Regions from separate parts of the Pseudalkalibacillus nanhaiensis genome, predicted to be linked through region 1. Evidence: a T-box and tRNA genes for the amino acid it is inferred to sense, from the RefSeq annotation. Region 1 holds a T-box; the other holds one or more tRNA genes.
What was found. The T-box of region 1 lies ahead of trpS (tryptophan--tRNA ligase). A T-box ahead of a tRNA ligase gene usually reads a tRNA of that ligase, here a tRNA-Trp.
Positions count from the first base shown of each region.

Region 2: it encodes a tRNA-Trp, which carries the amino acid that the T-box ahead of trpS (tryptophan--tRNA ligase) is inferred to sense. The anticodon was not compared.

Region 1 covers NZ_CP143541.1:1,337,343-1,345,065, forward strand. The annotation lists gene V1497_RS06925 (hypothetical protein) at 39-260, shown strand; gene V1497_RS06930 (YjbA family protein) at 371-1,120, shown strand; gene V1497_RS06935 (type 1 glutamine amidotransferase domain-containing protein) at 1,335-2,003, shown strand; gene V1497_RS06940 (hypothetical protein) at 2,053-2,181, opposite strand; gene trpS (tryptophan--tRNA ligase) at 2,359-3,357, opposite strand; T-box leader at 3,408-3,661, opposite strand; gene V1497_RS06950 (peptide ABC transporter substrate-binding protein) at 4,077-5,723, shown strand; gene V1497_RS06955 (ABC transporter permease) at 5,836-6,768, shown strand; gene V1497_RS06960 (ABC transporter permease) at 6,846-7,700, shown strand; gene V1497_RS06965 (ABC transporter ATP-binding protein) at 7,716-7,723, shown strand, end outside.
Region 2 covers NZ_CP143541.1:563,374-571,096, forward strand. The annotation lists rRNA gene V1497_RS03010 (23S ribosomal RNA) at 1-827, shown strand, start outside; rRNA gene rrf (5S ribosomal RNA) at 952-1,067, shown strand; tRNA gene V1497_RS03020 (tRNA-Asn) at 1,081-1,155, shown strand; tRNA gene V1497_RS03025 (tRNA-Ser) at 1,157-1,249, shown strand; tRNA gene V1497_RS03030 (tRNA-Glu) at 1,281-1,355, shown strand; tRNA gene V1497_RS03035 (tRNA-Val) at 1,362-1,437, shown strand; tRNA gene V1497_RS03040 (tRNA-Met) at 1,444-1,520, shown strand; tRNA gene V1497_RS03045 (tRNA-Asp) at 1,690-1,765, shown strand; tRNA gene V1497_RS03050 (tRNA-Phe) at 1,770-1,845, shown strand; tRNA gene V1497_RS03055 (tRNA-Thr) at 1,853-1,928, shown strand; tRNA gene V1497_RS03060 (tRNA-Tyr) at 2,018-2,102, shown strand; tRNA gene V1497_RS03065 (tRNA-Trp) at 2,106-2,179, shown strand; tRNA gene V1497_RS03070 (tRNA-His) at 2,201-2,276, shown strand; tRNA gene V1497_RS03075 (tRNA-Gln) at 2,283-2,357, shown strand; tRNA gene V1497_RS03080 (tRNA-Gly) at 2,363-2,437, shown strand; tRNA gene V1497_RS03085 (tRNA-Cys) at 2,507-2,581, shown strand; tRNA gene V1497_RS03090 (tRNA-Leu) at 2,593-2,681, shown strand; tRNA gene V1497_RS03095 (tRNA-Leu) at 2,711-2,795, shown strand; gene V1497_RS03100 (amino acid adenylation domain-containing protein) at 3,909-7,723, shown strand, end outside.

The sequences.
Region 1 (7,723 bases):
GTAACGTTGTACAAGCACTCAGATAGGGGATGGGGGCTTTGATATTTCGACTATTCATACTGATGATCGGATTCAGTTTTGCTGTTTCAGGTGGAGTGAGCTTGATTGCTTTTCTGAATTTAATTACTACTGGACATGGATTTGTCAACTATCTCGTTTTTGTTTCGACACGTATAGAATTCACGATTTTTTTAATCGGACTTGTTCTTATATGGGGGAGTATTTACCTGCCTTCACTGAGGAGAAAATCTGACGAATAACAAAAAAGTACAAACATCGACGGAATTTGGTTGTCCAATCGAATAAAAATTCTTACCTCTGACTATACTGATTCTAACAAACAGTAAATCCTGTAAAGTGAGGGGTATACATGTTGTACTTGAGAGATGTTTGGGTAAACTGGTTCGAAGGCGAAGAAAATGGTTACAATGTATGTGAATTTCATGAATGGCGTAAGGAGGACTTTATTGAACTATTGGATCAAGTGCCAATCATGAAGATGGATTCCGCTCTTCTTGACTACATAGAAAATGACTTGAGTGAATTGCCGAACGAATTGTTGGAAGAAGTCAAAAACAAAAGCTATATACGGAAGAACAACCAAAGGGAACAGATTGAGTATTGTTTCATTGCGACAGACGGTCGGAAATGTATGATCATCGATACGATGGGATACCGGATTCCAATCAGGAAAAGCAGGATGATTCCGAGGCAGGAACAGCTCGTTTATGAAATGGCAGAGGAATTAGATCCGAAACACTATTCGTTCGAAACGGTAGACCAATCACAGAAAGAATATCACATCCTTTCACCTGATCCAAACAGTATGAAAGGTCTGACAAGAAGAGAAAGACAATTGAAACAGCTTCTTTTCATGGCGCTCGATCAGATGTATTCAAGTGCGAATACGGCTGAAGCACGGTATTGGTATACAGAATGGTATCCAGAAAAATATTCTGCTATACAAGGGATGAGTTTCGAAGAGGCATGGAGAGCTTTGTATATGGAAGTAAGCCAAGGATGGACACCAAAACATCAAACCATATGTGAACGCTTGATAAAAGGACAACCTTACTTTGAGAAGATTTGGGAACTTGAAAAAGGCACACATGTCAATTGAATGTAAATGCTAAAGGGATGCGGTTCTGACCAGCATCCTTTTTTTTTCTGCCCAACGTAAACCATTAGACAGAGAGGTGACATCATCCATTGGATTGATTGAGCAAGACAATTTTTCACCAAGCACGTGAGTTGAAATCGGAAGGGGTACAAGTTTAAACTATGGACAAGATGGGTAAATTGATACCTGATACTTGCTATAGGAGGGAACAACAATGAGTAAAAAGGTACTTATGATTGTCACCAATGCAGATCAAATAAATGATGAAAAAGAAACGGGACTATGGCTCGAGGAATTTGCTGTACCGTATAACTTATTCGAAAAAGAAGGTTATGAAATTCACGTAAGGAGTCCGAAAGGTGGAGATATTCCACTTGATCCGAACAGTATTCCTGAAGAAAGAAGGGAAGAGTTCGATGAAGCCCGTGAAAAGCTGAAGAACACTCAGCCACTTTCTGAAGCAGATGCAGAGGAAGAGTATGATGCGGTATTCTTACCTGGGGGACACGGAACGATGTTCGACTTCCCGGATAATACATTGATGCATACGATCCTTTCGAAGGCTGCTCAAGTGGAAAAAGTCATCGGAGCGGTTTGTCATGGCCCTTCTGGTCTTGTAAATGTAACCCTTGAAGATGGAACTCCACTTGTAAAAGGAAAGAAAGTCAATTCCTTTACAGATGAGGAAGAAGAAGAAATGCAGCTTGTCGAAGAAATGCCGTTCTTGCTGGAATCGACATTACGCTTAAAAGGAGCAGAATTTGTCCGAGGTGAAAAATGGACTGATTTCTCCGTGCGTGACGGAAACCTGGTAACCGGTCAAAATCCGATGTCAAGCGGATCCACAGCTGAAAAAGTCATCGAAGCATTGAATGAAAAATAAGCGAAAATGAAGGATGATCCTTTTGGATCATCCTTTTTGTTGATGAAAATTATTTTCTGTAGTCGTAGCATTTTTCCATACAAGGGTTTGCAGATGCATCTGTGTCAGCTGCAACTATCCCTGTTGTGAAAGCAGTCGCAACTGCTAAAGCCATCAAACCAAATTTCAGTTTCTTCATTATTATATAGCCCCCTTTCTATTAACAGAATATTACGAACAAAATATACCATAAATATACATAAATTTACATATTATACAGTAAATTTATCGTTAAATGATTCGAAAGTAATATTTTTCCATGTATATCTCATAAAAAATGAGGGTGACCTAAAGGATAGGCTGCCCTCATTTTTTGTTATTTCTTTTTCCGTTTTCGTTCTAAGCCCATTGCACGTTCAGCCTTCGCAAGCATTTTGTTAGCGACGAAATTAGCCTTCTCTGCACCTCTGTCAAGGATTTCGTCTAATTCATCTTCAGAATTCAACAATGTTTCATACCGTTCTTGGATTGGTTTCAGTTCACTGATGATCGCTTCAGCAACATCATTCTTGAACTCTCCATAACCTTTATCTTCATACAATTGCTCAAGTTCTTCAATCGTCTTACCAGAACATAAGGAATAGATCGTAAGAAGATTTGAAACACCTGGTTTGTTTTCTTTGTCATACTTAACGGTCATATCTGAATCAGTTGTTGCACGCTTGACTTTCTTCATGATGGTTTTCTCATCATCAAGCAATGAGATATACCCGTTGACATTTTCATCTGATTTACTCATCTTCTTGTTCGGATTTCCAAGATCCATAATTCGCGCACCGACCTTAGGGATATGGACTTCAGGAATCGTGAAGATATCGTTGTATTGCTTGTTGAACCTTTCAGCTAAATTACGGGTCAACTCAAGATGTTGCTTTTGATCTTCTCCAACAGGGACGATATTAGTGCCATAAAGTAGAATATCGGCTGCCATTAATGGAGGATAAGTCAATAAACCAGCAGAAACGGCAACCCGGTTTTCCGATTTATCTTTAAATTGGGTCATTCTCTCAAGTTCACCCATATAGGAAATACATTGCATGATCCATGCCATTTTCGTATGGGCAGGTACTTCTGATTGGATGAACAATGTGGATTTATCAGGATCGATGCCGATTGCAAGATAGAGGGCAGCAAGCTTCTTGGAATTCGCCCTTAATTCAAGCTTATCCTGTGGAACTGTTATTGCGTGTTGGTTAACAACACAGAAATAACAATCGTGTTCTTCTTGATACGTAACAAAATGTTTCAAAGCTCCGAGATAATTCCCGAGAGTAGGGAACCCAGTCGGTTTCACGCCAGAAAATATGGTAGCCAATTTCACCACTCCTTAAGTTTGATATATAAAAAAACACGCTGCATTCGTCTTTTTGGGACGATTGCACCGCGTTGCCACCCATCATTATTCCTATCGATGTGATAAGAATCACTCTGAATCTGTCTGTGTTGAACAAACAGAAGTCCATTATAACGTCAGGACAAGACGTCAAAGCCTACTTGTAGGATCACGTTCGGTTTGATTGCTCAGAAGTCCATTCCACTATCACCCTTATCTGTTTTCACCAACCACAGACTCTCTTTAAAGGGAAGAATCGTGTACTACTCTTCTTCATCGCAAATAAACTGTGTTTTTGTTTATTTAGTATATCTAAATGGACGGGTGAATGCAATAAAGTTAAACAGGCTGTAATCCTTGAGATGATCTAGAAAAACATGAAAATTGGATTACTCGTCCATATCATTGGGAGATAAAAGTAAATATGACAGCCTTTAAAACGATTTCATATACATATTATTCTAATAATTTACCTAGAATCCCCATAAGCACTTGAAAATAAAATAGGTAAAAAGAACTATTTTTTGTCATGAAACCGTAATGAACAAGGGGATTTTGTAAAAAATATTAAAAAATCACATGCAAAATAGTGTGAAAACTTGTATAATACTAGTTGTGAACGAAATTCCTTAAAAATCTGACAATTTTTTCGGAACGCGTTTACCTATTTATCACCAATATTTAGGGGAGGTCATTTAAGAATGAGAAAGTCAAAATGGTCATTGCTTTTAACACTTACTTTGGTGTTGAGCATGGTTTTAGCTGCTTGTTCCGGCGGAGACGATAAGGACAAAGCAGGCGACGACGGAAAATCTGGCGGAAGTGGAGATGTTGCTCAGGAATTGAACGTCAACATCAATACTGAACCGTTCTCTTTAAACCCAGGACTAGCTAATGATACAACTTCATCAGCTGTTCTATTGCAAACATTCGAAGGTTTGACTCGTATCAACCAAGATGGTGAGCCTGAGCCTGCAATGGCAAAGGAAATCAAAAAGTCTGATGACTTGACTACTTACACATTCACACTTCGTGATGATGTGAAATGGACGAACGGTGACCCTGTAACAGCTCAAGATTTCGAATGGGCTTGGAAATGGGTGCTTGATCCTAAAACAGACGCTCAATATGCTTATCAGCTTTTCTATGTAAAGAATGCTGAAAAAGCTAAGAATGGCGATGTGTCTGTTGATGAAGTCGGCGTAAAAGCGCTTGACGAAAAGACTCTTGAAGTAACACTTGAAAACCCAACTCCTTATTTTGAAGAGTTGACTGCGTTTTACACATATTTCCCTGTAAACAGCAAGATCGCGAAAGAAAATCCTGATTGGTACCAAGATGCTGGCGAACTTTACACGTCTAACGGACCATTCAAGATGACGACTTGGGAGCACAGCGACAAAATCATCCTTGAAAAGAACGAAGACTACTGGGATGCAGGCGCTGTAAAACTTAACAAGATTACAATGATCATGGTTAACGACCCGAATACTGAATTGAACATGTATAAGAACGGTGAGCTTGACTGGGCTGGATCTCCAACAGGAAACATCCCTCTAGAAGCGATCCCTACTCTTAAGAAAGAGGGAGACCTTCAAATCAAGCCAATCGCTGGAACTTACTGGTATAAGTTCAATACTGAAAAAGAACCATTCAACAATGCGAATATTCGTAAGGCATTCGCATATTCGATCAATCGTCAAGCAATTGTAGAACAAATTACTAAAGGTGGACAAGTTCCAGCAATGGGCGCTGTACCTCCGACAATGTTCCCTGAAAACGAAAAAGGCTACTTCAAAGATAACGACGTTGAAACTGCTAAAGAACTATTAGAAAAAGGTATGGAAGAACTTGGTTATGATAGTGTAGAAGATTTCCCTGAAATCACACTTTCTTATAACACAAGTGAAGCACATGCTAAGATTGCTCAAGCAATCCAAGACATGTGGAAGAATAACTTGGGAATTGATGTATCACTTGAAAACGCTGAGTGGGCTGTATATATCGAAAAGCTGCACGCTGGAGACTACCAAATCGGTCGTCTTGGTTGGTTAGGTGACTTCAACGACCCAATTAACTTCTTAGAACTATACAAAGAAAAAGGCGGTAATAACGACACTCGTTGGACAAATGAAGACTACAAAGAGTTGTTGAACAAATCTGCTAAAGAAACTGATGCTGAAAAGCGTGAAGAACTTCTTAAGCAAGCTGAGCAAATCTTGATGGATGAAATGCCAGTATCTCCTATCTACTTCTATACTAATGTCTATGTTAAGAACGACAAAGTTAAAGATGTAGTAATCTCAGGACTTGGTGACGTTCAATACAAATGGGCTCACATTGAGTAATTTTTAACAATTGATTTGAAGTTGATACATTCATTGTTGAGGTATATGGGGTCTCCCCATATGCCTCAATTAATGTATGGAACTAATTAGCATTTTATGGAGGTGTATCCATTTGTTTCGCTATATATTAAAGAGACTTGGCTTTATGGTCATTTCCCTACTTGTCATCATCACAGCTACCTTCTTCTTGATGAAAGCGGCACCAGGTGGACCATTCACGGCAGAAAAAGAAATTCCACCGGCAATTAAAAAGAGTTTGAATGCTCATTATGGGCTGGATCAACCATGGTACGTCCAATATACGGACTATATCGTAGCCATTGCACAATGGGACTTCGGTCCATCTTTCAAATATAAAGGACAAAGCGTTAATGATATTATCAGTGACGGCTTCCCGATTTCATTTATACTTGGTATGGAATCTATATTCCTTGCAGTTGCTATTGGGATATTGTTAGGAGTTATTGCAGCACTTAAACATAATCAGTGGCAAGACTACGGGGCAATGGTCATCGCAGTACTTGGAATCTCTGTCCCTAGCTTTATAATAGCGACCGTCCTGCAATATTTCCTAGCAATCAAGGCAGGCTGGTTCCCTGTTGCGCGTTGGGAAGGTTTCATGTATACGGTACTTCCGGCAGTTGCCCTTGCTTCAACACCATTAGCGTTTATTGCACGCTTGACTCGTTCAAGCATGCTTGAGGTATTGAGCTCAGATTATATTAAAACTGCAAAAGCAAAAGGGATTAAAAAGAATGTCATCATTGTTAAACATGCGATCCGTAATGCTTTGATGCCGGTTGTATCTTTCATGGGACCTTTAGTTGCAGCGATCCTTACAGGAAGCTTCATCATTGAAAAGATTTTCGGTATTCCGGGTCTGGGACAACACTTTGTAACGAGTATTACGAACCGTGATTACACAGTCATCATGGGTGTAACAGTGTTCTACAGCGTGTTGCTACTCGTATCAATCCTTATTGTGGATATCATTTACGGCTTCATTGATCCGCGTATCAAGCTGACAGCTGGAAAGGAGGACTAAACGTGCAAGAACAGAAACAACAGTTACCAGATTCCTATTTTGAGAAAGTTGAAAAGAACTTCGAAGATTCCGAAAAAATTGCAGGGCCTAGTATTTCCTATTGGCAAGACGCTTGGCGTCGGTTCAAAAAGAATAGGCTTGCTATGGTCGGAATGATTTTGATCGGGTTACTCGCTATCATGGCACTTGCCGGCCCTTCTTTAACGCCCTATGATTACCGTACAAATGACTTGATGAACGCGAATATGGCACCATCAGCTGATCACTGGTTCGGTACAGATGAACTCGGACGTGATATCTTTACACGAAACTGGCAAGGAGCTAGAATTTCACTATTCATCGGTCTGACTGCCGCCGTTCTTGATTTGTTCATTGGAATCATCTGGGGTGGCGTAACAGGTTACATCGGTGGAAAGACGGATGAAGTCATGATGAGAATCGCTGACATCTTGATCGGTATTCCATATCTATTGGTCGTTATCCTCCTGATGGTTGTATTAGAACCCGGACTGATGACGATGATCATAGCAATGACCATTACAGGTTGGATAAATATGGCGAGGATTGTTCGTGGACAAGTCCTCGGTTTGAAGCAACAAGAATATGTTCTTGCTGCCAATACACTAGGAGCAGGGTTATCAAGAGTCATGTTCAAGCACTTGATTCCGAACACAATGGGACCTATATTGATCACCATGACTTTGACTGTTCCAACAGCTATTTTCACAGAAGCATTCTTAAGTTATTTGGGCTTAGGTGTACAGGCTCCACTAGCAAGTTGGGGTACGATGGCGAGTGAAGGACTGCCTGCTTTAACATATTATCCATGGCGATTATTCTTCCCAGCATTTTTCATCTGTCTGACAATGTTTGCATTCAACGTTATCGGAGATGGACTGCGAGATGCCTTGGATCCGAAATTGCGCAAATAACAGGGGTGAAATAACATGGAAAA
Region 2 (7,723 bases), 770 kb from region 1:
TTTACTGTAGCCTGATATTGGATTTTGGTATCGTTTGTACAGGATAGGTAGGAGCCTTAGAAGCCGGACCGCCAGGTTCGGTGGAGGCGTCGGTGGGATACTACCCTGACGGTATTGAAATTCTAACCCAGAACCGTGATCCGGTTCGGAGACAGTGTCAGGTGGGCAGTTTGACTGGGGCGGTCGCCTCCTAAAGTGTAACGGAGGCGCCCAAAGGTTCCCTCAGAATGGTTGGAAATCATTCGCAGAGTGTAAAGGCACAAGGGAGCTTGACTGCGAGACCTACAAGTCGAGCAGGGACGAAAGTCGGGCTTAGTGATCCGGTGGTTCCGCATGGAAGGGCCATCGCTCAACGGATAAAAGCTACCCTGGGGATAACAGGCTTATCTCCCCCAAGAGTCCACATCGACGGGGAGGTTTGGCACCTCGATGTCGGCTCATCGCATCCTGGGGCTGAAGTAGGTCCCAAGGGTTGGGCTGTTCGCCCATTAAAGCGGTACGCGAGCTGGGTTCAGAACGTCGTGAGACAGTTCGGTCCCTATCCGTCGCGGGCGCAGGAAATTTGAGAGGAGCTGTCCTTAGTACGAGAGGACCGGGATGGACACACCGCTGGTGTACCAGTTGTTCCGCCAGGAGCATCGCTGGGTAGCTACGTGTGGACGGGATAAGTGCTGAAAGCATCTAAGCATGAAGCCCCCCTCAAGATGAGATTTCCCATCGCGTCAAGCGAGTAAGATCCCTCAGAGATGATGAGGTTGATAGGTCTGGTGTGGAAGCGTGGCGACACGTGAAGCTGACAGATACTAATCGATCGAGGACTTAACCACAATCAATGAACGCTGACTAACAACGTCACGTCCTGTGACAACGTCAGCACTAGCACATCCTGTGCGTCGTGTTTTCAAGAAACGTTATCTAGTTTTGAGGGAATAGGATTCCCCAACAAAATAGTCTGGTGATGATGGCGAAGAGGTCACACCCGTTCCCATGCCGAACACGGAAGTTAAGCTCTTCAGCGCCAATGGTAATTGGGGGCTTCCCCCTGTGAGAGTAGGACGTCGCCGGGCTATTTTATAACGATCCGCAGTAGCTCAGTGGTAGAGCTATCGGCTGTTAACCGATCGGTCGCAGGTTCGAGTCCTGCCTGCGGAGCCACGGAGAGCTGTCCGAGAGGTCGAAGGAGCACGATTGGAAATCGTGTGTACGGTTTTAACCCGTACCGAGGGTTCGAATCCCTCGCTCTCCGCCATTAAAGAAATTATGTTACATAAATTTATATCGGCCCCTTGGTCAAGTGGTTAAGACACCGCCCTTTCACGGCGGTAACACGGGTTCGAATCCCGTAGGGGTCACCATCTATCGGAGGATTAGCTCAGCTGGGAGAGCACCTGCCTTACAAGCAGGGGGTCGGCGGTTCGATCCCGTCATCCTCCACCATATCGTCGCGGGGTGGAGCAGACTGGTAGCTCGTCGGGCTCATAACCCGAAGGTCGTAGGTTCAAATCCTATCCCCGCAACCAATTTAAGTTCATTGCACAACATCGATTTAACATCCTAGTTCAATGAACATATGGAGTACCCGAAGGGGTGCAACCAAATTAAAACTTACAACGACGAATAAACTTCATTGTTAGTTTTAGATCCTGGTACCCGTAAGGGTGCAACCAAATCAAACCTTAATTCTAAGATGGACCCGTGGTGTAGGGGTTAACATGCCTGCCTGTCACGCAGGAGATCGCCGGTTCGAATCCGGTCGGGTCCGCCATCTTGGCTCGATAGCTCAGTCGGTAGAGCAGAGGACTGAAAATCCTCGTGTCGGCGGTTCGATTCCGTCTCGAGCCACCATTGGTTTGCTGGCCTAGCTCAATTGGTAGAGCAACTGACTTGTAATCAGTAGGTTGGGGGTTCAAGTCCTCTGGCCAGCACCATTTTCTCTTTTAGGAATAGATTGGTTATGATTCCTGAATTTACACTTGAAACAGAGTGAAATCTGTACTACAATATTAATTGTCTCTTTGGAGGGGTAGCGAAGTGGCTAAACGCGGCGGACTGTAAATCCGCTCCCTCAGGGTTCGGCGGTTCGAATCCGTCCCCCTCCACCATTTAGGGGTATAGTTTAACGGTAGAACAGAGGTCTCCAAAACCTCCAGTGTGGGTTCGATTCCTACTACCCCTGCCAATTTTTAAAATTCATGTGATGGCGATTGTGGCGAAGTGGTTAACGCACCGGATTGTGGTTCCGGCATTCGTGGGTTCGATTCCCATCAGTCGCCCCATTGCGTTGGGCTATAGCCAAGCGGTAAGGCAACGGACTTTGACTCCGTCATGCGTTGGTTCGAATCCAGCTAGCCCAGCCAATTTTGCGGAAGTAGTTCAGTGGTAGAACACCACCTTGCCAAGGTGGGGGTCGCGGGTTCGAATCCCGTCTTCCGCTCCATTAAGTTTCCAAAAAAGAACTGCCGAAAAGTGGTACTCGAATTAGCCTATAAAACATAAAGTAGAGTACGGCGGCATAGCCAAGTGGTAAGGCACGGGTCTGCAAAACCCTTATCCCCCGGTTCGAATCCGGGTGCCGCCTCCATTAACTACCCAGCCGGGGTGGTGGAATTGGCAGACACACAGGACTTAAAATCCTGCGGTAGGTGACTACCGTGCCGGTTCAAGTCCGGCCCTCGGCACCATAAAAACTTGATATCATTTTTAGACACATGCCGGTGTGGCGGAATTGGCAGACGCGCACGACTCAAAATCGTGTTCCTCACGGAGTGTCGGTTCGACCCCGACCACCGGTACCATTACATATTATATTGACAAGGAATTTCACAAGAAATTGTGAAGTTCCTTTTTTTGTGAAAAAGTTTAAGCTAGGACTAGGTTTAGATAATATCTACGTACAAAAGTATGTGTAAATTTCATTTAAAATTAAGTGTCTCTTATACTGAAGGATGATGAGATCATCTCAGCTACACTAAACCAGTCACAGGTAAAGAGTTAAGAAAAAACGAATGAGGTAGGGCTAGTAATATTAGTACACCAGCTGAAACGCCCAGGATGCCTATAGATCTCAGGCTGCATAAAAGATAAAAAGTCTCAGAAAAAAATCACCCGTTCATATGGGTGATTTTTTGACTTTAAAATACAATTTCATTTTATATATTGAAATAAAACATAGGTAACTCACCTGAAAGTTTAGGAAAATATTTTATATTCGGTATGTATCTTCAAAAATATACTTAAAACTTTGAAAGATAGGCATAAACTTAGTATTAAAAATCCATAAATAATGTTGAATTTAGAAAGATGTTTGAAGCTTATAGGATTTGAAGGATATTTTTAAATTGCATTTGAATTTATATCATATTCGTGTATATAGGCGTTAAGATGTATAAAGGAGTGATACTCAGTCCTTATTTCCTTTAACAAGCTTCATAAAATGAACTTCTAAAGAAAGCTAGATGATTAGTTAGTGGTTCTATCATGTCAGGTTAAAGCCTGGCTTTTTGTATGGGTTTTAAATGTATTTTTGATTTACTATAACGACAAACTTTCACAAAGGAAAAATCATTATTCCACTAAAGTTCATGATAAACCATCTCTAGGATACATATTTCAAGCGAAAACGTCGAAAAACCTTTAATTGGTTCATTAGACTTACAAATGACCTTTAGTCTGGTTATATAGAACTAAATTACCAAAAATGGATTTACTTTACAGTTTATAGTTAATATAATGGGTTCAAAGTTAGACAATTTGGTAAATTATTCATCTTTATTCAACAAAATATTAGTTAAATATCCTTATTTACGCACTTAAAGTCCTATAAAAGGCAATTTATTTACTACTTTGGGACCTACGAAATGATTAGTTAATATATATTACAACTTGTTGAAGTCTATTGGGAGGTTTGTATGAGTAATCCTTATATGATGAGCATAATAAATAAGACAAAAAGTGATTATCCAGCTCATAAAACAATTACTGAACTATTTGAAGATCAAGTGGCGTTAAACTTTCATAAAACAGCTCTGGTTCATAAGGATAGAAAGGTATCATATGGACTACTCAACAAAATGGCTAATCGCGTTGCCAGATATTTATCAAAGAGAGGAATTGGTCCAGAAAAAGTAGCAGCATTTATGCTGGATCAAGGTATAGATAGGATTGTTACCATACTAGGAATACTGAAGGCGGGAGGCGCTTATCTGCCCATAGATAAGACTTACCCTAAAGAACGGATCGAGTACATGCTTCAAGACAGCGGGGCACAATTCCTGTTGACTGATGAAGCTCTCTCAAATGAATTTACTACAGAGTATATAAGGATTGATGAGGTAGACTTTAGTCTTTATGAAGATTCTGACCTTCACTTAATGTCGAATAGCCAACAACTAATGTATGTAATCTATACCTCGGGATCAACTGGAACACCTAAGGGGGTTATGGTCGAACACAGAAGTGTAATCAGGTTGGTTAAGTCAACTAATTATATTGACTTCCTTAAGGATGACAGGATGCTACAAGGTTGTTCAATACAATTTGATGTTTCCATCTTTGAAATTTGGGGTGCACTCTTAAATGGAATTGAGCTTCATTTAGTTGAGAAAGATTTGTTAATTGAAGCAGATTCCTTAAGTGAATATTTGAGGTCTGAACAAATCACAATTGTCTGGATGACGACACCACTGTTCAACAATGTGGTTGAACAAAACCCTCAACTGTTTTCTAATCTAAGATGTTTGTTAATCGGTGGCGATGCTTTATCACCAAAACATATCGAATTAGTTCGAAGAAATTGCCCGGATGTAACACTGATTAATGGATATGGTCCAACTGAAAATACGACGTTCTCTACATTTTTTGTAATTGACAAAGAATATAAGAATAATATTCCTATCGGAAAGCCAATAAGTAACTCAACTACATACATAATGAATGATGAACTAGAAGTTTTACCAGTAGGTACAATAGGAGAATTATGCGTAGGTGGAGATGGTGTAAGTAGAGGTTACATAAATAAACCTGAATTAAATGCAGAAAAATTCAAGTACATATCTGATGAGATCGGTAGGGTTTACAGAACAGGAGACCTTGCCAGAATGCTTCCAGATGGGAATATTGAGTTTTTAGGTCGAGCTGACAACCAAGTGAAAATAAGAGGTTTTAGAATTGAATTAAATGAGGTAGAAAGAGCAGTTGCAAGTCACAAAGACATTTTGGAAACGTTGGTAATGGTTAAAGGGGATAAAACCAAACAATTATACTGCTTTTACAAGCCTTTAAAGGAATTAGGCACGAAAGAGCTTAGAAAATACCTCCAAGAGAAACTACCTGAGCATATGATTCCCACCAAAATGATACAGATTTCCCAGTTTCCATATAATGCAAGTGGTAAAATTGACAGGAAAAAGTTAATGGATTATACCGAAAACAGAAAAGACAGAGATGAAAAAATCACTCCTATACAGAAAGAACTCACTGATATTTGTAAAGAAGCAATGGAAATTGCTTCGATTTCTATTCATGATAATTTTTACGATGTGGGACTGGATTCCCTATCAGCGGCAAAAGTGCTTAACAAGATCCGAACGAATTTTAAAGTTGATATAAAACTCAGAGACGTTTTGGAAAATTATACAATTGAATCGCTTGGTCACATCGTTGAAAACTCTTCACCAAGGGTGGTCGAAGCAGACATTATACCTACAATAAATCAAGACTACCACGAAATTTCTTCTGCTCAGAAACGGATGTATTTATCTAGTTTAGTTAAAGGTGATTTAACCTACAATATTCCAATAATTGTTTATTTCACCACCAAAATAGATATTTCTAAATTAAAACAAGCTCTAGTCAAATTAATGGAAAGGCATGAGTCGCTAAGAACCACTTTTCATTTTGTTGATAATTCAATTTACCAAAGAATACACGATCGAGTTGACATTGAAATTGAATCTTTAACAGAAAACAATTATGAGTTAGTTGATTACGACGTCTATAAATACTTAGAGCAATTCGAATTAGAAAAAGCACCACTATTCAGTGTCAAAGTCATTTCATTGCTTAATAACAAGGATGCACTCTTACTCAACATCCATCACTCGATATTTGATGGATTATCTGCACAAATTTTTCTGGATGAATTAATGGCACTTTATCATGGAAGAGAATTAAGGAAGTTACCTTATCAATATAAAGACTTTGCAAAGTGGCATAATGAACACAGTTCAAATGAAGCTCAAAGAATGATTATTGAAAGAGTGTGGAGTAATAAATATCAAACGTTACCTCAGCCAGCTGTACTTCCATATCGAGAAAGCGAAAAAGAAGATGAAACGGAAGAAAACTTTGTAGATGTAATTGTTGATAAACAGACAATTGAGGCTGTTAAAAGTCATATTAAAGAAAACCAATGTAGCATATATATGTTTTTTATTTCAATTCTCGGTGTACAGTTAGCAAAATACGCAGATGATGGCGACGTGGTCATCACTTCGGTGTCAGATAATCGATCATTGGAAGAGTTCCGGAACATTATAGGGATGTTCGTTGAGACATACCCAATTCGTTTCAATGTAAAAGAATCACAAACGTTTCATGACTTACTCCGAGTTGTACGTCAAACACTATATGAAGTGCGTGAACATCCCTACCCATTTGATGAACTAATGAGCTTCTTATCTCAACAATCAGGAAAAAATCATAGTGAAGTGTCAAAGTTATTCAATATCTTGATGGTATTGGATACTCCAATTGAAGTAGATCAGGAAGAGATCTACGAGGTCAATAGCCTAATTTCTACGAAAACTTCTAAATTCGATCTCACTTTGACTGCAATGGAAACTGAGGCGGGGTATAAGTTCAGAGTTGAGTTCGATAATAAGTTATTTAGTAAATCATCGATGAAGAAATTTATCAATCATTATACAGAAATGCTTTCTCATTTTGCACATAACCCATATGACAGGATAGCTGATTATATGCTGATGGATCTTCATGAAATGGGTCTTACCCAACAGGAAGGTTCACAAAGAAAGCAATCTGATTATCAATCGCCAAGCAGCAACATTGAAAAGATCCTTGTGGACGTTTGGAGAGAGGTCCTAAACGAAGAGAACATTGGAACGAATAATCGCTTTTTTGAAATGGGTGGAGATTCAATCAAGGCAATCCAAATTGCATCCCGATTACAAAAGAGAGGATTCAAACTAAAGGTTAATCACATTCTGATGCACCAGACTATTTCAAAAATTAGTAAGCATGTGGTTGAGAAAAACGTAACAAAAAACAATAACTTGGTCACAGGAGAAGTTCCGTTAACCCCCGTACAAAAATGGTTTTTCAATAAAGACATGAAGAATATGAATCATTTTAATCAATCAGTGGTTTGGAAAAGTAAAACAAATCTTGAGTTGAAGCATGTAAAACATGTTTTTGACAAGCTTGTAGAGCATCATGACGTGCTAAGAGCTACTATCACTGAAATAGATGGTAACTTTACGAAACGTATCACAGGAATTAGAAATGACGCTTTTACCATTAATCAAGTATCTATTAGTGAAGTTGAAGATATTACCTCCAAAATATATGAAATAGGCAATCAATATCAAGAACAACTAGATATTACTAAAGGAAAGTTGATGCATGTGGTAGTCGTCAATCATGGCTCGGAGAATTATCTTATAGTAATCATACATCATCTTGTGATCGATGAAGTTTCCTGGCA